Regions from separate parts of the Pseudomonas sp. Ors-4-3C genome, predicted to be linked through region 1. Evidence: riboswitches for the same ligand, from Rfam matches in the RefSeq annotation. Region 1 holds a riboswitch; the other holds the start of a gene.

Region 1 (10,825 bases):
GCCCTGAAACTGGTAATAGTCGTTGGAGTCGAGCAGGTCATGCTCGCGATTGTCCTGGTTCTGTAGCACCGCCTGCACCTGGCTCAGACGCTGGACGAACTGCTCGCGGGCGGCGGTGCCTTCGTCAGCACCGCCGTAAGCGTAGGCGCCCCAGTTCAGGTAGACCTCGGCCAGATCCTCGCGGGTCTGCCACAGGCGCCCGTCGATCGCGCCTTGCACACCGGCGCCGTAAGCCCCGGGCTTGGCGCCGAAGATCCGCCAGCCGGCCTGGCGCCGCGCCGCATCGGCATCCAGCCCGGACTGCAGCAGCGCTTCACGCTCGGCGCGCACTTTCGCCGCCAGCGGATTGAGGTCATCCGGTTCGTCCAGCGCCGCCACCGCTTGCACGGCCGCGTCGAACAGGCGAATCAGGTTGGCAAAGGCATCGCGGAAGAAGCCCGAGACCCGCAGTGTGACATCGACCCGTGGCCGGTCGAGCAGGCTCAGCGGCAGAATCTCGAAGTCATCGACGCGCTGACTGCCGGTGGCCCACACCGGACGCACGCCCATCAGCGCCATGGCCTGAGCGATGTCGTCACCGCCGGTACGCATGGTCGCAGTGCCCCACACCGACAGACCGAGCTGACGCAGGTGATCGCCGTGATCCTGCAAGTGGCGCTCAAGGATCAACGTGGCGGACTGGAAACCGATGCGCCACGCGGTGGTGGTCGGCAGGTTGCGCACGTCCACCGAGTAGAAGTTGCGCCCGGTGGGCAACACGTCGAGACGGCCACGGCTGGGTGCGCCACTTGGGCCGGCGGGGACAAAGCGACCGCCGAGGGCGTCGAGCAGACCACGCATTTCAGCGGGACCGCAGGCGTCGAGGCGTGGGGCGACGACTTCGCGCAGGTTATCAATGATTGCCCTCACTTCAGCCCAACACGCCCCTTGTGGGAGCGAGCTTGCTCGCGAAAGCGTCGTGTCAGTCGTCATTGATATACCTGACCCACCGCTTTCGCGAGCAAGCTCGCTCCCACAGGGGATTTGTAGTGTTTGGGAAATCAGTTGGGTGGCGAACAGTTCAAGCCGTTCGCGGGTGTCGCCGGCGCTGCGCCAGACTTCGTCGCTGACGTTTTGCAGCGCTATCGGACGTGGGCCGTTCCAGGAATCGGCAAGCGCACAATCCAGCGGATCAAAGTCCAATTCAAACGCCTTGGCCAACGCCCGCAGCAAACTCGACTGCGCGCCCTTGCCGTCGCCACGCGGAATGCGCAGCAAGGCCAGCAACGTATCGATGCGCAAACGTCCGGTCGGCGACTCGCCGAAAATGTGCAGGCCATCGCGAATCTGCGATTCCTTCAGGTCACACAAATAAGTGTCCAGACGCGGCAGCCAGATCGCTGCATCGGCGTCGCTGTCCAGACCGGCGTCGAGTTGCAGTTCGCGGTCGATCTGCGTTTCGCGCACCAGTTGCAGAATGTCGCGCTGCAGCTCGCGGGCGCGACGCGGATCGAGCAGTTGCGCCTCGTAATATTCGTCGGCCAGCAGCTCCAGATTGCGCAACGGGCCGTAGGTTTCGGCGCGGGTCAGCGGCGGCATCAGGTGGTCGATGATCACCGCTTGCGTACGCCGTTTGGCCTGGGCGCCCTCGCCCGGGTCATTGACGATAAACGGATAGATGTTCGGCAGCGGCCCGAGCAATGCGTCCGGCCAGCAATTCTCCGAAAGCCCCACGCCCTTGCCCGGCAGCCATTCGAGGTTGCCGTGCTTGCCGACGTGAATCACCGCGTGGGCACCGTAGGTGTTGCGCAGCCAGAAATAGAACGCCAGATAGCCGTGCGGTGGCACCAGATCCGGGTCGTGATACACCGCGCTCGGATCGACCTGATAACCGCGCGCCGGTTGAATGCCGACGAAGGTCAGGCCAAAACGCAGACCGGCGATCATCATCCGTCCGTCGCGACACATCGGGTCATTTTGCGGCGCGCCCCAGCGTTCCAGCACTGCCGCGCGATTGGCTTCCGGCAGCGCGTTGAACATCGCCAGATAGGCGTCCATCGCCAGGCTTTGCTGGCACGGACGCAGGTCGATGCTGTCGAGATCGTTGCTGACGCCGCCGAGCAATTGCTGGATCAACGCGGTGCCGCTGTCCGGCAACTCAGCCGCCAGCGGAAAACCTTCCGCCTGCAACGCCCGCAGGATATTCAACGCTGCCGCTGGTGTGTCGAGACCGACGCCATTGCCGATCCGACCATCGCGGGTCGGGTAGTTGGCGAGGATCAGCGCGATGCGTTTTTCCGCGTTCGGCAGCCGCGCCAGATCGCTCCAGCGCCGGGCCAGTTCGGCGACGAAATCCATACGTTCGGGTTGCGCCCGGTAGCAGACCACGTCGGACTGGCTGCGCTCACTGCGCCAGGCCAGATCCTTGAAGCTGATCGGCCGGCTGATGATGCGTCCATCAAGTTCCGGCAAGGCGATGTGCATCGTCAGATCCCGTGGCCCGAGGCCCTGCTCGCTGTCGCGCCAGCCCGGTTCGTTGTCCTGAGCGCAGATCGCCTGAATCACCGGAATATTGCGCCGGAACGGCCGCAGGTGCGGGGCTTCCGGGCTGGATTGCGCGAAGCCGGTGGTGTTGAGAATCACCGCCGCCTCGACCTCATCCAGCCAGTCCTCGACCACCGACAGGCAGCCGGGTTCTTTCAGGCTGGCAACCGCGATCGGCAACGGATTGAGCCCCGCTGCCTGCAAGCGCTGGCAGAACACGTCAATGAACGCGGTGTTCGCCGCTTGCAAATGCGATCGATAAAACAAAACCGCCGCGACCGGTTGACCGGGCAGCCATTCGGCTTGCCAGTCGCTCAGTGCGGCGGTGTTTTTCTGTGGGTGGTAAATCGCCGTACGCGGCAGCGCTTGCGGCTCGCCCCAGGCGTAATCCCGCGCCAGCCAGCGGTTGGCCAGACAACGAAAGAAATCCAGCGCATTGCCCATGCCGCCCTGACGCAGGAACTGCCAGAGGCGGTCGCGATCTTCGGCGGGCACGGTGCTCAGGTCGCTGAGTTCCGGGTCGGGACGATCATCACCGGGCACCAGAATCACCTGCACGCCGCGCTCGGACAATTCCACCAGACGCTCGACGCCGTAACGCCAATAGGCGATGCCGCCGTGCAGCGAAATCAGAATGACCTTGGCGTGACGCAACACCTCATCGACATACAGATCGACCGAGGCGTGATTCTGCACCTGCATCGGATTGGCCAGGCGCAGACTCGGGTAATCCTCAGGCAGTTGCTGCGCCGCTTCGGCGAGCAGCGCCAGGCTGGAATCGCCGCTGCACAGGATCACCAGCTCGGCGGGGGTTTGTCCAAGGTCGGCAATGTTGTCATCCGACACGAAACCGCCGGGCTGGGTCCTGAGCAGGTGCATGGCTTAAACGCTGAGCGCGGCGCGCAGTTGCGCTTCGAGTTGCGCAGCGTCGAGTTCCTGACCAATCAGCACCAGACGGGTGACGCGCGCTTCGTCAGCACACCACTGGCGGTCGAAGTGCTTGTCGAAACGCGTGCCTACGCCTTGAATCAACAGGCGCATCGGCTTGTTCGGAATCGCCGCGAAGCCCTTCACGCGCAGGATGCCGTGCTTGACCACCAGTTGCGTTAGCGCGTCGAGCAGCAGGCTTTCGTCGGCTTGCGGCAGTTCGATCGAGATCGAATCGAAGGCGTCGTGATCGTGGTCATCGTGATCGTCATCACCGTCGTGGTGGTGGTCGTGATGGCTGTGGCGGCTGTCGATGTGTTCTTCAGAGCCGGCGCCGAGGCCGATCAGCACGTCCAGCGGCAGGCGACCGTTGCTGGCTTCGATGATTTTTACCGCGGGCGGCAGTTCTTCGGCGACTTCAGCGCGAACGCGAGCCAGATCTTCCGCGCTGGTCTGGTCGGCCTTGTTGAGGATCACCAGGTCGGCGCTGGCCAGTTGGTCGGCGAACAACTCATGAAGTGGCGATTCGTGATCGAGGTTCGGATCGAGTTTGCGCTGGGCATCGACCTGATCCGGGAACGCGGCGAAGGTGCCGGCGGCCACGGCCGGGCTGTCGACCACGGTGATCACCGCGTCAACCGTGCAGGCGCTGCGAATTTCCGGCCACTGGAAAGCTTGCACCAGCGGTTTTGGCAGGGCCAGACCGGACGTTTCGATCAGGATGTGGTCGAGATCACCGCGACGGGCGACCAGCTCACGCATCACCGGGAAGAACTCTTCCTGGACCGTGCAGCACAGGCAGCCGTTGGCCAGTTCATAGACGCGGCCGGTGGCTTCTTCTTCGGTGCAGCCGATGGTGCATTGCTTGAGGATTTCACCGTCGATGCCCAGTTCGCCGAACTCGTTGACGATCACGGCGATGCGACGGCCCTGAGCGTTGTCGAGCATGTGCCGCAGCAAGGTGGTTTTGCCCGAGCCGAGAAAACCGGTGACGATGGTGACGGGGAGTTTGGCCAATGTTTTCATCGGATGCCCTTTGGCAAGGTGGCGGGCATACGGGACGAGATCCGCTGCGAACGTGCGCGCGGAAGAATTCGCCACCGGATCACCCCGCCCGGTTGTAGTGAGAAATCTGTCACGAGGCAGGTCTCCTGGCTGACGGTGTTCAGGCCTTGGGCCCGGCATTCGCTGCGCCTTCCCGCTGGCTCTGTGGATTGAGCTGGCAGTGGCGTGGCAACGAACTTCACCGTTCACAGTTGCGGGGGCAGCCGCGGCTTTGACCGCGTTCCCTTCTTAGCTTCGGCGTGGGCCGAAGAACCTCGAAAGCGCAAGGCTACGCATGGCTTGAGGATGGGTCAATGTTTGGATTGGGGGCATATCCGTTGCTGCGGGGGTTGCTGATTACGGTTTCGCCGTTGCGGCGGGTCACTTTTGCCAGACTTCGGGTTAAGGGGTATGGTTTTTTTGGATTGGGGGCATATCCGTTTCTGCGGGTGTCGCCGCTGGCGGTTTCGCTCTTACAGCGAGTCACCTTTTCCAAACGCCGAAAAGGTAACCCAAAAGGCTTTGCCCCGGCGTACGGCACTTCGCTGAGGCTCAGTGTTGCCTCGCTACGGTGTCCATCCGGGGGCATCGCCTCCGGTTTGCTTCGCTGCACCTCCTCTCGATGGATGCGGCTTCGCCGCATGGCGCTGCGCGCCTATCCCCCGGATGGACACCTTCGCTCGGCCTGCCGAAGGGGCTGAAGATCAAAAGCCAAAGCCAAAGCCAAAGCCAAAGCCAAAGCCAAAGCCAAAGCCAAAGCCAAAGCCAAAGCCAAAGCAGATCAAAAGATCACAGCCTTCGGCAGTTCCTGCATGGCATTGGATGCATTCAGTTAGAAATTGGTCGGCTGGTAGGCCGCCTTCGCGAGCAAGCCCGCTCCCACAGTTGGGCCGGGTGCATCCGCAAGAAATTGGTCGGCTGTCAGGCCGCCATCGCCAGCAGGCTGGCTCCTACAATTCAGAGAGCGTACCCCCCATGCGGCGAAGCCGCCCCACTCAACACAATGAGCGTTAGCTCGAGTAAAGCTTTTGATCTCAGGGCCCGTCGGCAGGCTGAGTGGAGGGGTTTATCCGGGGGTGGGAGCGCAGCGACCGTTTGGCGCAGCCAAACACAGCGAGAGGAGGTGCAGCGAAGCAAACCGTAGGCGCTGCCCCCCGGATGAATCCCGGAGCGAAGGAACCCGAGCCTAAGCGAGGGCCGAACGTCAGGGCATAGACCTTTTGGTTACTTTTGGGGCGTTTGCCAAAAGTGACCCGCCGTAAGGGCGGAACCCTAAGTGGCCGTTACCGCAGAAACGGATATACCCACCCCACTCAATTGACTCAAATCCCCAACCCATGCTCTCCTACACAACTTGTTACGGGTGCCCTTCACAGGGTGAAACGGGAAACCGGTGAATCATGTGCTTTACTCAAAGCCATGTCAGTCCGGTGCTGCCCCCGCAACGGTAAGCGAGCGAAGCGTCGAATCCACTGTGCCGTACGGCATGGGAAGGTGACGCTTGCAGGTCGGCCTGACGCCAACCCCTCGTGAGCCCGGAGACCGGCCCGCAACACACAGTGCGCATTTTGCGTCGCTGAACATAACAAACCCGCGGTGGGCGGGCGCTGTTCGAACCTCTGCGTGCCCGACTCGCAGGGGTTTTCATGCGCTCTATCAACCCGCTGACACTCCAGAGGGAAGCGCCATGTCAATCATCAGCAGCACCGGCAGCAACACCGACAAAATCTCCAGCACCGCCACGTTGAGCCAACGCCTGACCGCCGCCATTTTCGCTTCGATCCTCGGCGCCAGCCTCGTGTACTTCGCCGGCTTCTCGCACATCGAAGCGGTGCACAACGCCGCTCACGATACCCGCCACAGCGCTGCGTTCCCGTGCCACTGAGACCTGCCGACATGATCAAGCGTATTGCGCAAACCGCAGGCTTCACCGGTCTGCTGGCCGCCCTGCTGCTGACCCTGCTGCAAAGCTTCTGGGTCTCGCCACTGATTCTGCAGGCCGAAACCTTCGAGAAATCCGAACCGGTGGCCGTTCACGAACACGCCGCCGGCACAGCCGCACACACTCACGACGCCGAAGCCTGGGAGCCGGAAAACGGCTGGCAGCGCGTGGTCTCGACCACCGGCGGCAATCTGGTGGTGGCGGTCGGTTTCGCCCTGATGCTCGCGGGTCTATACACCCTGCGCGCACCGACCAAAACCTCGCAGGGCTTGCTCTGGGGCCTGGCCGGTTACGCGACCTTCGTCCTCGCGCCGACTCTGGGCCTGCCGCCTGAACTGCCGGGCACCGCGGCGGCCGATCTGGCTTCGCGGCAAACGTGGTGGATCGGCACCGCCGCCTCCACCGCTGTCGGCCTGGCCTTGATCGTGTTCAGCCGTCACTGGCTGATGAAACTGCTGGGCGTGGCGATTCTTGCCGTGCCGCACGTGATTGGCGCACCGCAACCGGAAGTGCACTCGATGCTCGCCCCGGAAGCACTGGAAGCCCAGTTCAAAATCGCTTCACAGTTGACCAACGTGGCGTTCTGGCTGGCCCTGGGCCTGATCAGCGCCTGGTTGTTCCGCCGCAAAAGCGCTGGTCAATACCACGCATGACCGATGACCGCGCAGCGCCGACCTTCGTGGTCGGCCTGGGCTGCCAGCGCGGCTGCCCGGCCAGTACGCTGCGCGCGTTACTCGATCAGGCATTACAGGCACATCGCATCGAACTCGAAGCGGTCAAGGCATTGGCCAGCATCGATTTGAAGCGCGATGAGCCCGGTTTGCAGGAATTGGCCGCGCAACTGGCCTTGCCGCTGTTGTATTTCAGCAGCGACGAATTGGCCAGTTACCAGCAGCGGCTAAGCCATCATTCACAGATCGCCTACGAGCGCACCGGTTGCTATGGCGTCGCGGAAAGTGCCGCGCTGGCCCTCGCCGAGCAGTTGATCCAGGCTCCGGCAAAACTCCTGATTTCCCGGCAGAAATACGCTCAGGCGACACTGGCATTGGCCGGCGCTGCGTAAAATCCCGATAATCCCCCTGTTTGATCATGAGCAATCTTCATCTGAAGCGTTGCCCTGCCCCGTTTTTCACAGGACTTCTTCATGACCGTCTACTTCATCGGCGCCGGCCCCGGCGACCCGGAATTGATCACCGTCAAAGGCCAGCGGCTGATCCGCAGTTGCCCGGTGATCATCTACGCAGGCTCGCTGGTCCCGGCCGCCGTGCTGGAGGGGCATCAGGCCGAAACCGTGATCAACAGCGCCGAATTGCATCTGGAGCAGATCATTGATTTGATCAAAACTGCCCATGCCAAGGGCCAGGATGTGGCGCGGGTGCATTCGGGTGATCCAAGCCTGTATGGCGCGATTGGCGAGCAGATTCGTTATCTGCGCGAATTGCAGATTCCGTTCGAGATCATTCCCGGCGTGACGGCTACGGCTGCTTGCGCAGCGTTGCTGGGCGCGGAACTGACGCTGCCGGACGTTTCGCAGAGCGTGATTCTGACTCGTTACGCCGATAAAACTGCGATGCCGGCGGGTGAGGAACTGAGCAGTCTGGCGCAGCATGGCGCGACCATGGCGATTCACCTGGGGGTCAATCATCTGCAGAAGATCATTGGCGAACTGCAGCCACATTACGGCGCGGATTGCCCGATTGCGGTGATTCACCGGGCGACATGGCCGGATCAGGATTGGGTGCTAGGGACGCTGGAGGATATTGCCGCGAAGGTTGCGGCCAAGGGGTTTCGGCGTACGGCGTTGATTCTGGTTGGACGGGTGTTGGGGAGTGAGGTGTTTGGCGAATCGTCGCTTTATCGCGCGGGGCATGCGCACCTGTACAGGCCCTGAAAGCAATTGTGGCGAGGGAGCTTGCTCCCGCCGGATCGCGGAGCGATCCCAAAACCGGACAACCCATTCATCACGGGTAAATGCATTGTCCGATTTGTGACTGCTTCGCAGTCAAGCGGGACGGTGCGGCGATCCGACAAGCTCCCTCGCCACAGCGCCGTTTTTCATGTTCGCAGTGAACACCTTACTCAGTAGTAGGCGTTTTCTTTCTGCGTGTGGTCGGTCACGTCGCGAACACCTTTGAGCTCTGGGATACGCTCGAGCAAGGTGCGTTCGATGCCTTCCTTCAGGGTCACGTCGGCCTGGCCGCAGCCTTGGCAGCCGCCGCCGAACTGCAGCACGGCGATGCCGTCCTCAACCACATCGATCAGGCTGACCTGACCGCCGTGGCTGGCCAGCCCCGGGTTGATTTCGGTTTGCAGGTAGTAGTTGATGCGCTCGTTGACCGGGCTGTCGGCGTTGACCATCGGTACTTTGGCGTTTGGCGCCTTGATGGTCAGCTGGCCGCCCATGCGGTCGGTGGCGTAATCGACGACGGCATCGTCGAGGAACGCTTCGCTGAACGAGTCGATGTAAGCGGTGAAGCTTTTCAGCCCCAGCGCGGTATCTTCAGGTTTTTCTTCGCCCGGCTTGCAGTAGGCAATGCAGGTTTCGGCGTACTGGGTGCCAGGCTGGGTGATGAAGACGCGGATGCCGATGCCCGGGGTGTTCTGCTTGGAGAGCAGATCGGCCAGGTAATCGTGGGCGGCGTCGGTAATGGTAATAGCGGTCATGGAAACTCCTCGCAGGCTTGGGCGCAGTTTACGCCAATCATCGCGCGGCACAAAGTCCTAGTATTTTTGTCGGGAAAGCTCGGCAGCTGATTGACCGACAGGTTCGCGATCAATCCGCGCTTTAAGCCACTGATAGCTGCGTTTTTCCACCCATTCGTAACTCAGCCACGAGCCCACACCGATGGCCAGAGCACAGACAACGAACATCAGATACGGGTTGATCCCGTAGCGCCGCGCAATAAAACCACCCGCCGACAGCACCAGTACGTGCATCAGGTACACCGAATAGGAACAGTCACCGAGCCATTTCATCACCCGGCTGCGCTCGACGTAGCGTTCCAGTGCGATACAGGACATCACCAGCACCGCGCTCGGCACGCCCCAGTTCAACAGCCTTGGCGCTGGCGCCAGGTGATAGATCGCCATCATCGCAGCACCAATCGCCACCAGCGGCAGCCACAGCCCCGCGCCGATCCAGCCCCGGCGATACAGCACGCCAATGCCGATCCCCAGCAAAAACTCGTAAACGATGTCCGAACGGTAGAACTCATTGAGCCAGCCGAACGCCTGGCACGCCGAAAACAGCAACGCGGCGACCACCAGCAAGCGCAACTGCCAGCGGAACACCAGCGCGCATGCAAACAACACATAAAAGAACATTTCGTAGTTGAGCGTCCAGCCGACATTCAGCGTCGGATAAATCCCGTAGCCGCCGGGGTTTTGCGCAGGGATGAATAACAACGACGCGAGGAAATGCGCCCAATCCACCGTCTGATCCGGCAACATCGGCCGGGCGAACACCACCAGCAACGCCATCAGCAGCGTGTACAGCCAATACGCCGGGACAATGCGAAACAGCCGATAGAGCAGAAACCGCGCCGGGGGCAACGCTTTGCTTTCGGTAGACAGGAAGATCACCAGCCCGCTGATGACGAAAAAGATATCGACGCCGACTGCGCCTTTGTCGATGAAGAACTGTCCGACCGGGCCGCGCGCCTTGAAATCGAAGAAAATCTGCATGAAGTGGTGGCAGACCACGGTCCACGCGGCAAGCGCCCGCAGGGCCTGCACTGAAATCAACATGATCGGCTCCTGTCCACAACTCTCAAAACCACCGCCGATCCCTTGTAGGAGTGAGACTGCTCGCGATGACGGCATGTCAGGCGACAACCATTCTGAATGGACTCACGCCATCGCGAGCAAGCTCACTCCTACAGGGAATGTGCGGTGTTGCTTAGAGTTGGGACAGCAGACCAGCCCCAAACGATCAAAGATTCTCGTAGCGGTTCATGTCCAGCACGCCCTCTTCCACCGGATCGGTTTCGTGGAGGTATTGGCTCAGGTCGTGGAAATAGAACCAGAATTGCGGATGACTGCGACGAATCCCCCAGCGTTCGACGATTTTCTCGAAGCGCTCAGCATCCTTGGCGGTTTCCATGGCATCGACAAACTCCGGTACTTGCTCGGCCGGAATGTTGAAGATGAAGTTCGGATAGCTGCTGAGCACGCCCGGATAGAGGGTCAAGGTGTCCAGCCCCGGTTGATAGCGCAGCGATTCCCCCAGCAGGAACGCCACGTTACTGTGCGCGCGATTGCGCAGCAGGCTGTACATCTCGCGTTTCCCGCTGCGGGTTTCGATGCGCAGCATGGTCGCTTCCGGCAACTGGTCGATGACCTTCAAACCGGCGGCCGGACGTGACGTCAGGCGACTCAGCGCCTGCTCGG
Region 2 (10,825 bases), 1.6 Mb from region 1:
TCCGCGAAGAAGCCGGCATGAATCTGCCGCGCTCCACTCGCGAAATGATCAACGTGGATGCCCCGCTGGTCTCGCGCAGCAACCTTGAGCCGGGCGATCTGCTGTTCTTCGCCACCAATGGTCGTCGCGGTCGTGTGAGTCACGCCGGGATCTACCTGGGTGACAACCAGTTCATCCATTCCAGCAGCCGTCGCAGCGGCGGTGTTCGCATCGACAGCCTGGGTGATAGCTACTGGAGCAAGACCTTCATCGAAGCCAAACGCGCCCTAGCGATGGCACCGACCGTGGTCACCGCTCGCAAGTAATTCCTCCGTTGTCGCCACGTCCGTGGCGACAAAAACGGTGCCCGGCCAGGGAGTAGACCTAGACTTTACAAGGTGAAGTTAAAGTCTTACTTGAAGTTTGCCGCGTAGCCGCTAGAATCCTGTATCTATATTGATGGCAAACCGCCTGCGTGCTCCGCAGGCGGTTTTGTTTCTGTCCATTCGGCAGAGAAAGCCGCAGCCAGATCAGGATGTTCTGCTTATGACGATGTCGGCCCGCCTCACAGTGATCTTCTTCGCAGCGCTGCTCAGCGCCTGCGCCAGCCGCACTCCGCCGCCTGCGCCCGTCGTACGCGCCCCGGTGGTGTTCGGGCCTTCCCAAGCTTTTTCGCCTGCTGCTGAAGACGTGCTGTTTCGTGCGCTGGGCCTGGTTGGCACGCCTTATCGCTGGGGCGGCAACACACCAGACTCCGGGTTTGATTGCAGTGGCCTGATCGGTTTCGTCTACCGCGATGCCGCCGGTATCTCGTTGCCGCGCTCTACCCGCGAGATGATCGTGATGCAGGCGCCGAATGTCGGCAAAGAAGGGTTGCAGACCGGCGACTTGATCTTCTTCGCCACCAATGGCGGCTCGCAGGTCAGTCATGCGGGGATCTACGTCGGGGAAGGGCGTTTCGTGCATGCGCCGGCGACGGGCGGCACGGTGAAGCTGGACAGCCTGTCAAAGGCGTACTGGCAGAAGGCGTATCTGAGTGCCAAGCGGGTGTTGCAGCCGGAGCATCTGGCGCATAACCCGTAAACGCTGAAAATCTAAATGTGGGAGCGGGCTTGCTCGCGAATGCGATGTGTCATTCATCCATGATGTTGAATGACCTGACGCTTTCGCGAGCAAGCCCGCTCCCAAATTTGTTATGTGTCGGGCCCTGATTTATTTAGTGGCCGACACCCGCCAAACCTTGTTCCCCACATCATCCGCCACCAGCAAACCACCTTGCTGGTCGATCACCACCCCCACCGGGCGGCCCAAGGCGTTCTCATCCTTGTCGAGGAACCCGGTCAGCACATCGATCGGTTGTCCGTTCGGCTTGCCGGCGGCGAACGGTACGAAAATCACCTTGTAGCCACTGTGCGGTTTGCGGTTCCACGAGCCGTGCTGGCCGATGAAGGCGCCCTCCTTGAATTGCGCCGGCAGGCTGTTGCCATCGGCGAACGTCAGGCCCAGCGAGGCGGTGTGTGGGCCAACGGCGTAGTCCGGGGCGATGGCCTTGGCCACCAGATCCAGATTCTGCGGCTTCACCCGCACATCCACGTGTTGACCGTAATAGCTGAATGGCCAGCCGTAAAAACCGCCGTCCTTGACCGAGGTGATGTAGTCCGGCACCAGGTCGCTGCCGATTTCGTCACGCTCATTCACCGCTGTCCACAGCGCACCCGTGGTGGGTTCCCAGGCAAGACCGTTGGGGTTGCGGATGCCCGAGGCGAAAATCCGGTGGTTGCCAGTGGCGCGATCGACTTCCCAGATCGCTGCGCGACCTTCTTCTTTATCCAGACCATTCTCGCCAACGTTGCTGTTCGAGCCGACGGTGACGTACAGCTTGCTGCCGTCCTTGCTGGCGATGACGTTCTTGGTCCAGTGGTGGTTCAGCGTGCCGCCCGGCAGGTCGGTGACTTTGATCGGCTGCGTCTTGATCTCGGTCGCGCCGGGTTCGTAGTGGAAACGCAGCAGGCGATCGGTGTCAGCGACGTACAGGTCATTGCCGACCAGGGTCATGCCAAACGGCGAATTGAGGTTTTGCAGAAACACCGTGCGCGTTTCGGCCACGCCATCGTGGTCGGCGTCGCGCAGCAGGGTGATGCGGTTCGGGCTCGGCACGCCAGCACCGGCCTTGCCCATGACTTTCTTCATCACCCAGCCACGAATGCCGGCGCTGTCATCGGGTTTCGGTGGGGCGTTGGTTTCCGCCACCAGCACGTCGCCGTTGGGCAGGACATAGAGCCAGCGCGGATGGTCGAGGCCTTCGGCAAACGCTGCCACTTGCGTGCCGGCTGCGGCGGTCGGTTTGCCGCCGGCGGGCCAGCCGATCGCCGGGGCGATGTTCACCGTCGGGATCAGGGTTTTGTTCGGTTCAGGCAGTTTCGGTGACGGGCCGGTGCCGTCGGAAACTTGCAGGCTGGAGGATTCACCACAGGCGGCGAGCCCTCCGGCGAGGGCGATGACGAGAGCGAGTTGGGTTTTGCGCATTACTGATCTTCCCTATGAATGCATGCCTAATCATAGAGGAGTGTGCGCACCCGATGGTTCAACCGCTCAACCGCGGGCCTCTTTGAACAGCACGGCCGATGCCCGGGTGATAGTTGCCCGCTTCGCTGCGCAACTTGCGGTAGGCGTAGGGGAAATACCAGGCCACTGCGCAGCAGTGTTCCTTTTGCAGGTCGTCGACCATGTCCTGCAACTCTTCGGGGCTGGCGCTGTGCTGGGCCTTCTGCGGGGCGACGAACAGGCAGCCGAGCTTGAGGTCGCTGGCAAAACTGATGCGTTTGGCGTCGCTGGTGATCTCCAGCAGAGCCTGGGTCAGGTTGAGGTTGTTGACTCGCGGCCAGCGCTGGGTCGCCTGAAGGTAGGCGCGGTCTTCGGCCCCGGCGATGAACAGGTCGGCGCGGGCGTTGCGTTCGCCGTCCTCGTTCTGTTTGCGCGTGGCGGTATCGCAAAGGGTTACCAGCTCGGCCATCCATGCCGCCGCGGAGAGCAGTCCGAGATTGGCTTTCTCGTCATGCCAGTAGGGGGTGTCGTTGTCGCCGCGTACAGCGTTGTAGCGGTCGATACAGTCAAACCAGCGTTCAAGCATCGGGCGCAGGAATTCCAGGCGCGGGTTGCTGATGATCATGCCTTGCATCGTCATCATCCTTATTGTTGTGATGTGCTTTTTCAACCAAAAGCATGGCTCTTTGATATCACTTGTCTCAGTGTGGCACAAGATTGGCGTCAGATAATTGATCGGCGGCAGTTATTCGCCCGACGGCCCCCTCTTTAATTGACGCTCCACCCCCAACCCTCTAACCTTCGCGGCTTGTTTCAGGTGCTCTGTGACCTGTGTCGACAGAGTGAAACAGGGAAGCCGGTGAGGGTTGTCTTCAGGCGAAGAACGATCACGATCCCGGCGCTGCCCCCGCAACGGTAAATGAGTGAAAACTGTGCATTGAGCCACTGTGTCGACGACGCGGGAAGGCGCGCAGTCAGGCGATTCGCCGCTCATGAGCCCGGAGACCGGCCTGATCCATCCAGCGGCATCACGGTGGGCGATGCCAGGCTTTTTGCCGTCTATTCTTGTGCCTGCCCGCCGTTATCCAGCCTCAACGGAGAGCTCCCCCATGACCGATTCCCCCGAGCGCGACGAACGCCATCTGGCGCGTATGCAGCGCAAAAAAGCCGTGATCGACGAACGCATCGCCAATTCGCCTGACGAATGCGGCCTGGTGCTGGTGTTGACCGGCAATGGCAAAGGCAAAAGCAGCTCGGCGTTCGGCATGCTCGCCCGCGCCATGGGCCACGGCATGCAGTGCGGCGTGGTGCAGTTCATCAAAGGCCGCAACAGCACGGGCGAAGAACTGTTCTTCCGCCGCTTCCCCGAGCAAGTGCGCTTTCACGTGATGGGCGAGGGCTTCACTTGGGAAACCCAGGATCGCCAGCGCGACATCGCTGCCGCCGAAGCCGCGTGGGCCGTATCCCGCGAGTTGCTGCGCGACCCGTCGATTGGCCTGGTGGTGCTGGACGAACTGAACATCGCGCTCAAGCACGGCTACCTCGATCTGGATCAGGTGCTCAGTGACTTGCAGGCGCGTCCGCCGATGCAGCACGTGATCGTCACCGGTCGCGCGGCCAAGCCGGAAATGATCGAGATGGGCGATACCGTCACCGAAATGGGCATGCTCAAACACGCCTTCCAGGCCGGCATCAAAGCGCAGAAAGGCGTCGAACTTTGAATCAACCACGTCACTGCCCGGCGGTACTGATTGCCGCGCCGGCCTCCGGTCAGGGCAAGACCACCGTCACCGCCGCGCTCGCTCGCTTGCATCGTAACCAAGGGCGCAAGGTGCGCGTGTTCAAGTGCGGCCCGGATTTCCTCGACCCGATGATTCTCGAGCGCGCCAGCGGTGCGCCGGTGTATCAACTGGACATGTGGATGGTCGGCGAGCAGGAAAGCCGCCGGCTGTTGTGGGAAGCCGCCGCCGAAGCCGATCTGATCCTGATCGAAGGCGTGATGGGCCTGTTCGACGGCACGCCATCCAGCGCTGATCTGGCGCGGCATTTCGGCGTGCCGGTGCTCGGCGTGATCGACGGTACCGCCATGGCCCAGACCTTCGGCGCATTGGCGTTGGGGCTGGCGCGCTATCAGCCGGACTTGCCGTTTGCCGGCGTGCTGGCCAACCGCGTCGGCACTTTGCGTCATGCGCAATTGCTCGAAGGCAGCCTCACCGAAGGCTTGCGCTGGTACGGCGCATTGTCCCGGGAAACCGGGATCGAGTTGCCGAGCCGCCATCTCGGTCTGGTACAGGCGAGCGAACTGAATGACCTCGACCTGCGCCTCGACGCCGCCGCCGAAGCCCTGGCCAGCAGTTGCGAGGTAGCGCTGCCACCGGCCGTGGCATTCGCCGCGCCCGAAGTGAACCCTGCTGAACCGCTGCTCGATGGCGTGCGCATTGCTGTCGCTCGCGATGAGGCTTTTGCCTTCACCTATGGCGCCAGTCTCGATCTGCTGCGGGCGATGGGCGCCGAGTTGAGTTTCTTCTCGCCGATCCGCGATACCCAATTACCCGAGGCCGACAGTCTGTATCTGCCCGGTGGTTACCCGGAATTGCACCATGTCGCGCTGGCGCAAAACACCGCGATGCTCGACGCGATCCGTGCGCACCACGCCGCCGGCAAACCGCTGCTCGCCGAATGTGGCGGCATGCTCTATCTGCTCGACGCGTTGACCGATGTCGACGGCACCCGTGCCGAACTGGTCGGGCTGCTGCGCGGTGAGGCGGTGATGCAAAAACGTCTGGCGGCACTGGCACTGCAAGCGGTGGATTTGCCGGAAGGTTCGTTGCGCGGTCACACCTATCACCATTCCCTGACCAGCACCGATCTGACGCCGATTGCCCGAGGCCTGAGCCCGAACGGCGGGCGTGGGGCCGAGGCGGTTTATCGGCAAGGGCGGATGACGGCGTCGTACGTGCATTTCTACTTTCCGTCGAATCCGACGGCGATTGCCGCGTTGTTTGCGCCAGAATGTCAGGCCGCCTTCGCGAGCAAGCTCGCTCCCACAGGGGATCGCGTTTCTTGAGCAAGCACCCCGTCCAATGTGGGAGCGAGCCTGCTCGCGAAGAGTCCATGACCGACAACGCATTCACCGAAGCCGAGCGCCAGGCCGTCTACCGTGCCATCGCCGAACGCCGCGACATGCGCCACTTCACCGGCGGCACGGTCGAACCGGAGCTGCTGCGCCGCCTGCTCGAAGCCGCGCATCAGGCGCCCAGCGTCGGCCTGATGCAGCCGTGGCGCTTCATCCGCATCAGCGATCGCGCCTTGCGCGGGCAGATTCAGCACCTCGTCGAAGAAGAGCGCATCCGCACCGCCGAAGCCCTCGGCGAGCGCAGCGACGAGTTCATGAAGCTCAAGGTCGAAGGCATCAATGATTGCGCCGAAGTGCTGGTCGCAGCGCTGATGGATGATCGCGAAAAACACATTTTCGGCCGTCGTACGCTGCCGGAAATGGACATGGCCTCGCTGTCCTGCGCGATTCAGAATCTGTGGCTGGCGTCCCGTGCCGAAGGACTGGGCATGGGCTGGGTGTCGCTGTTCGAACCGCAGGCACTGGCCGATCTGCTGCAGTTGCCGGCCGGGGCCAAGCCGCTGGCAGTGTTGTGCCTGGGCCCGGTCAAGGAATTCTATCCGGCGCCGATGCTGGTACTCGAAGGGTGGGCGCAGGCGCGTCCGCTCAATGAGTTGCTGTACGAAAATTATTGGGGAGTGAGTCAATGAGTGTGGCGTTGTTGAGTGTCGCCGCGGTCGCGCTGGATGCGCTGCTGGGTGAACCGAAACGCTGGCATCCGCTGGTGGCGTTCGGCAATTTTGCCGGGCGCATCGAGCGCCGTTTCAATGCAGGCGGGCGTGGCTGGCGCAGTCACGGGGTCACTGCGTGGGTGATCGCGGTATTGCCGCTGACCTTGCTCGCCACTGCGTTTTCCTGGGCACCGTACGTGGGCTGGATCGTCGAGATCCTGGCGCTGTATTGCGCCCTCGGCATGCGCAGCCTCGGTGAGCATGTCGCGCCGGTAGCCGCGGCCTTGCGCGCTGATGATCTGCAAGAGGCGCGCAAACGCGTCGGCTATCTGGTCAGTCGCCAGACCAGCGAACTGGACAGCACCGCCGTCGCTCGCGCCGCGACTGAATCGGTGCTGGAAAACGGCAGTGACGCGGTGTTCGCCGCGCTGTTCTGGTTTGTCGTGGCTGGTGCGCCGGGCGTGGTGCTTTATCGCCTGAGCAATACCCTCGACGCGATGTGGGGCTATCGCAACGAACGCTTTGAGCGCTTCGGCTGGTGCGCGGCAAAAATCGACGACGTGCTCAACTACATTCCGGCCCGGCTGGTGGCGCTGACCTACGCGCTGCTGGGCAACACCCGGCTTGCCTGGAAATGCTGGCGCACTCAGGGGCCGCAATGGGACAGCCCTAACGCCGGTCCGGTGATGGCGGCCGGTGCCGGTGCATTGGGTGTCGAACTGGGCGGGCCGGCGATCTATCACGGCGAACTGCATGAGCGTCCACAACTGGGTGAGGGGCCGCCAGCCGATGCCGATTCGATTGATCGCGGCTGGCAATTGGTCCAGCGCGGGGTATGGTTATGGCTGCTGATTCTCTGCGTGGGGGCTGAATTCTATGCTTGAGCACGGTGGCCGGCTGCGCAAGGCTGCACTCGATTACGGGATTGCCGAGGCTGACTGGCTCGACCTGTCCAGCGGCCTCGCGCCGTGGCCATTTGCGGTGCCGGAGATCCCGTTGCGCGCCTGGGCACGCTTGCCGGAAACCGATGACGGACTGGAGCAGGCCGCGTGCGATTACTACGGCGCCTCGCAGGTGCTGCCGGTGGCCGGTTCGCAAATGGCGATCCAGTTGCTGCCGCGTTTGCGTCGCGCCGGCAAGGTCGGCGTGTTGTCGCCGTGTTATGCCGAGCACGCCGAAGCCTGGCGCCGCAGCGGTTACATCGTGCGCGAAGTGCTGGAGCAGGAAGTCGAATTCTTTCTCGACAGCCTCGACGTGCTGGTGGTGGTCAATCCGAACAACCCTACAGGCCTGAGCCTGACCCCGGCGCGGCTGCTCGATTGGCACGCGCGGCTGGCTCAGCGTGGCGGCTGGCTGGTGGTCGATGAAGCGTTCATGGACAACACGCCGCAGCTGAGTCTGGCGCCGCATACCCACCAGATCGGTTTGATTGTGCTGCGCTCGTTCGGCAAGTTTTTCGGTCTGGCCGGAGTGCGTCTGGGCTTTGTGCTGGCCGAGCGCAAATTGCTCAGATTGCTCGCCGAACAGGTCGGCCCCTGGGCGGTCAGCGGGCCGACGCGGGTGCTCGGTCAGGCCTGTCTGCAAGACACCGAAGCGCAGACCCGGCAACGTATTCGCAGCGATGAGGCCAGTGAACGTCTGGCGCTGCTGCTGGAGCGCTACGGCTTCAAACCCCACGGCGGTTGCGCGTTGTTTCAGTGGCTGATCACCGAGCACGCGGCGGCGCTGCACGAATTCATGGCCCGGCGCGGCATCCTCCTGCGCATCTTCGTTCACAACAGCAGTTTGCGTTTCGGTCTGCCCGCCAACGCCGCTGAAGAAGCGCGTCTCGAACACGCGCTGCAAGCCTTTGCCAAGGAATTGAAATGACCACCCTGATGGTGCAAGGCACCACTTCCGATGCCGGTAAAAGCACGCTGGTGACGGCGCTGTGCCGCTGGGCCACCCGACAGGGTGTGGCGGTGGTGCCGTTCAAGCCGCAGAACATGGCGCTCAACAGCGCAGTGACCGCCGACGGCGGCGAGATCGGCCGGGCGCAAGCGGTGCAGGCGCAAGCGGCGCACCTCGAACCGCACACCGACATGAATCCGGTGCTGCTCAAGCCCAACAGCGACACCGGCGCGCAGGTGATCATCCATGGCCGCGCGGTCACCAGCATGAACGCGGTGGCGTATCACGACTACAAAGCCATCGCCATGCAAGCGGTGCTCGCGTCGCACCAGCGACTCAGCGCGGCGTATCCGCTGGTGATGGTCGAAGGCGCTGGCTCGCCGGCCGAGATCAATCTGCGTGCCGGTGACATCGCCAACATGGGCTTTGCCGAAGCGGTGGATTGCCCGGTGCTGCTGATCGCCGACATCAATCGCGGCGGCGTTTTCGCTCATCTGGTCGGCACGCTTGAACTGCTGTCGCCGAGCGAGCAGGCGCGGGTCAAGGGCTTCATCATCAACCGTTTTCGCGGTGACATCGCCTTGCTGCAACCAGGCCTCGACTGGCTGGAACAGCGCACCGGCAAACCGGTGGTCGGCGTGCTGCCGTACGTGATGGATCTGCACCTGGAAGCCGAGGACGGCATCGACCAGCGCCAGACCGACAAAGCCGAACAAGTGCTGAAAGTGGTGGTGCCGGTGCTGCCGCGCATCAGCAATCACACGGACTTTGATCCGCTGCGTTTGCATCCGCAGGTCGATCTGCAATTCGTCGGCCCGGGGCAGGCGATTCCGGCTGCCGACTTGATCATCCTGCCCGGCTCGAAAAGCGTGCGCAGCGATCTCGCGTATCTGCGTGCCAATGGCTGGGACGCGGCAATCAATCGGCACCTGCGTTATGGCGGCAAGTTGCTGGGGATTTGTGGTGGTCTGCAAATGCTTGGCGAGCAAGTACACGATCCGCTGGGCCTGGAAGGCGCGCCGGGATCCAGTGTCGGTCTGGGTTTGCTGGCGTTCGAAACCACGCTGGAAGCCGAGAAGCAATTGCGCAATGTGCGCGGACGTCTGGCGCTGGAAAGCGCCGAGGTCAGTGGCTATGAAATCCATGCGGGCGTGACGCTGGGGCCGGCGCTGGAGAACGCGGCGGTGCATCTGGATGACGGCCGTTGTGACGGTGCGCAGAGTCTGGACGGGCAGGTGTTCGGTACTTATCTGCACGGCTTGTTCGAATCACCGCAAGCCAGTGCCGCGTTGCTGCGCTGGGCCGGGTTGAGCGATGTGCAGGAGGTGGATTACCACGGCTTGCGCGAGCGCGATATCGAGCGGCTGGCGGATCTGGTGGAGCAGCATCTGGATACCGGGCTGCTGCGTCAGCTCTGCGGGATTTGAGGTGGATTCATCGCGAGCAGGCTCACTCCTACAGTGAATTGTTCGCGATCTCCTGTAGGGGTGAGCCTGCTCGCGATGACTGAAACCGGTACACCGCCAATTTGAAGGAATGAACCATGCTCCAATTGATCCTCGGCGGCGCCCGCTCCGGCAAAAGTCGCCTGGCGGAAAAACTCGCCAGCGCCAGCCACCTGGCGGTCACTTACATCGCCACCAGCCAGCCGCTGGACGGCGAGATGAACGAACGCGTCGCCCATCACCGCGCGCGGCGTCCGGCCGAATGGGCGCTGATCGAAGAACCATTGGAGCTGGCCCGTGTCCTGCGTGAAAACGCCAGCGCCGAGCGTTGCCTGCTGGTGGATTGCCTGACCCTGTGGCTGACCAATCTGCTGATGCTCGATGACGCCGCGCGTCTCGCTGCCGAGCGTGAAGCCCTGCTGGACTGCCTGGCGTCATTGCCGGGAGAAATCATTTTTGTCAGCAACGAGACCGGAATGGGTGTCGTGCCGCTGGGCGAATTGACTCGCCGCTACGTCGATGAAGCCGGTTGGCTGCATCAAGCTCTGGCCGAGCGTTGTCAGCGAGTCGTCCTGACCGTCGCCGGCCTGCCCCTGACCCTGAAAGGACCTGCGTTATGACTCAAGCGTGGTGGTTGAACCCGTGCCAATTCGTGAATGCCGAGATCGTTGAACAGGCGGCGGCGCGCCAACAGCAACTGACCAAACCGGCCGGTTCCCTCGGTCGCCTCGAAACCGTGGCGGTGCAACTGGCCGGATTGCAGGGGCAGATCAAACCGACGATTGAACAGGTGTGGATCGCGATTTTTGCCGGTGATCACGGGGTGGTCGCGGAAGGCGTTTCCGCGTTCCCGCAGGAAGTCACCGGGCAGATGTTGCTCAACTTCGTCAGCGGCGGTGCGGCAATCAGCGTGCTGGCGCGGCAGCTCGATGCGCGTCTGGAAGTGGTCGATCTGGGTACCGTGACGCCGTCACTGAATCTGCCGGGCGTACTGCATCTGAACATCGGCCCGGGCACAGCGAATTTCGCCAAGGGCGCGGCGATGACCCGGGCGCAGGGCGAACTCGCGTTGCAGGCCGGTCGTGACAGCGTGCTGCGGGCCAAAGCCGCTGGCGCACAGTTGTTCATCGGCGGCGAAATGGGCATCGGCAACACCACCGCCGCCAGTGCGCTGGCCTGTG

Evidence for each region. A riboswitch is a leader RNA that binds a small molecule or an ion and turns the genes downstream of it on or off. The one in region 1 is predicted to bind cobalamin.
Region 2: another riboswitch for cobalamin. It lies ahead of cobO (cob(I)yrinic acid a,c-diamide adenosyltransferase); the one in region 1 lies ahead of ACVHNU_RS11940 (CbtB domain-containing protein).

The regions. Positions count from the first base shown of each region.
Region 1 covers NZ_CM146900.1:2,669,756-2,680,580, forward strand. Annotated here, with positions in the region: gene cobN (cobaltochelatase subunit CobN) at 1-3,402, opposite strand, end outside; gene cobW (cobalamin biosynthesis protein CobW) at 3,406-4,476, opposite strand; cobalamin riboswitch at 4,575-4,787, opposite strand; cobalamin riboswitch at 5,839-6,059, shown strand; gene ACVHNU_RS11940 (CbtB domain-containing protein) at 6,182-6,379, shown strand; gene ACVHNU_RS11945 (CbtA family protein) at 6,391-7,089, shown strand; gene ACVHNU_RS11950 (cobalamin biosynthesis protein) at 7,086-7,499, shown strand; gene cobM (precorrin-4 C(11)-methyltransferase) at 7,581-8,327, shown strand; gene nfuA (Fe-S biogenesis protein NfuA) at 8,516-9,100, opposite strand; gene ACVHNU_RS11965 (acyltransferase family protein) at 9,158-10,183, opposite strand; gene ACVHNU_RS11970 (fatty acid cis/trans isomerase) at 10,368-10,825, opposite strand, start outside.
Region 2 covers NZ_CM146900.1:1,070,049-1,080,873, forward strand. Annotated here, with positions in the region: gene ACVHNU_RS04985 (C40 family peptidase) at 1-305, shown strand, start outside; gene ACVHNU_RS04990 (C40 family peptidase) at 526-1,062, shown strand; gene ACVHNU_RS04995 (PQQ-dependent sugar dehydrogenase) at 1,192-2,505, opposite strand; partial or broken gene ACVHNU_RS05000 (hypothetical protein) at 2,572-3,157, opposite strand; cobalamin riboswitch at 3,322-3,551, shown strand; gene cobO (cob(I)yrinic acid a,c-diamide adenosyltransferase) at 3,633-4,244, shown strand; gene ACVHNU_RS05010 (cobyrinate a,c-diamide synthase) at 4,241-5,590, shown strand; gene bluB (5,6-dimethylbenzimidazole synthase) at 5,638-6,288, shown strand; gene cbiB (adenosylcobinamide-phosphate synthase CbiB) at 6,285-7,193, shown strand; gene cobD (threonine-phosphate decarboxylase CobD) at 7,186-8,178, shown strand; gene ACVHNU_RS05030 (cobyric acid synthase) at 8,175-9,626, shown strand; gene cobU (bifunctional adenosylcobinamide kinase/adenosylcobinamide-phosphate guanylyltransferase) at 9,743-10,264, shown strand; gene cobT (nicotinate-nucleotide--dimethylbenzimidazole phosphoribosyltransferase) at 10,261-10,825, shown strand, end outside.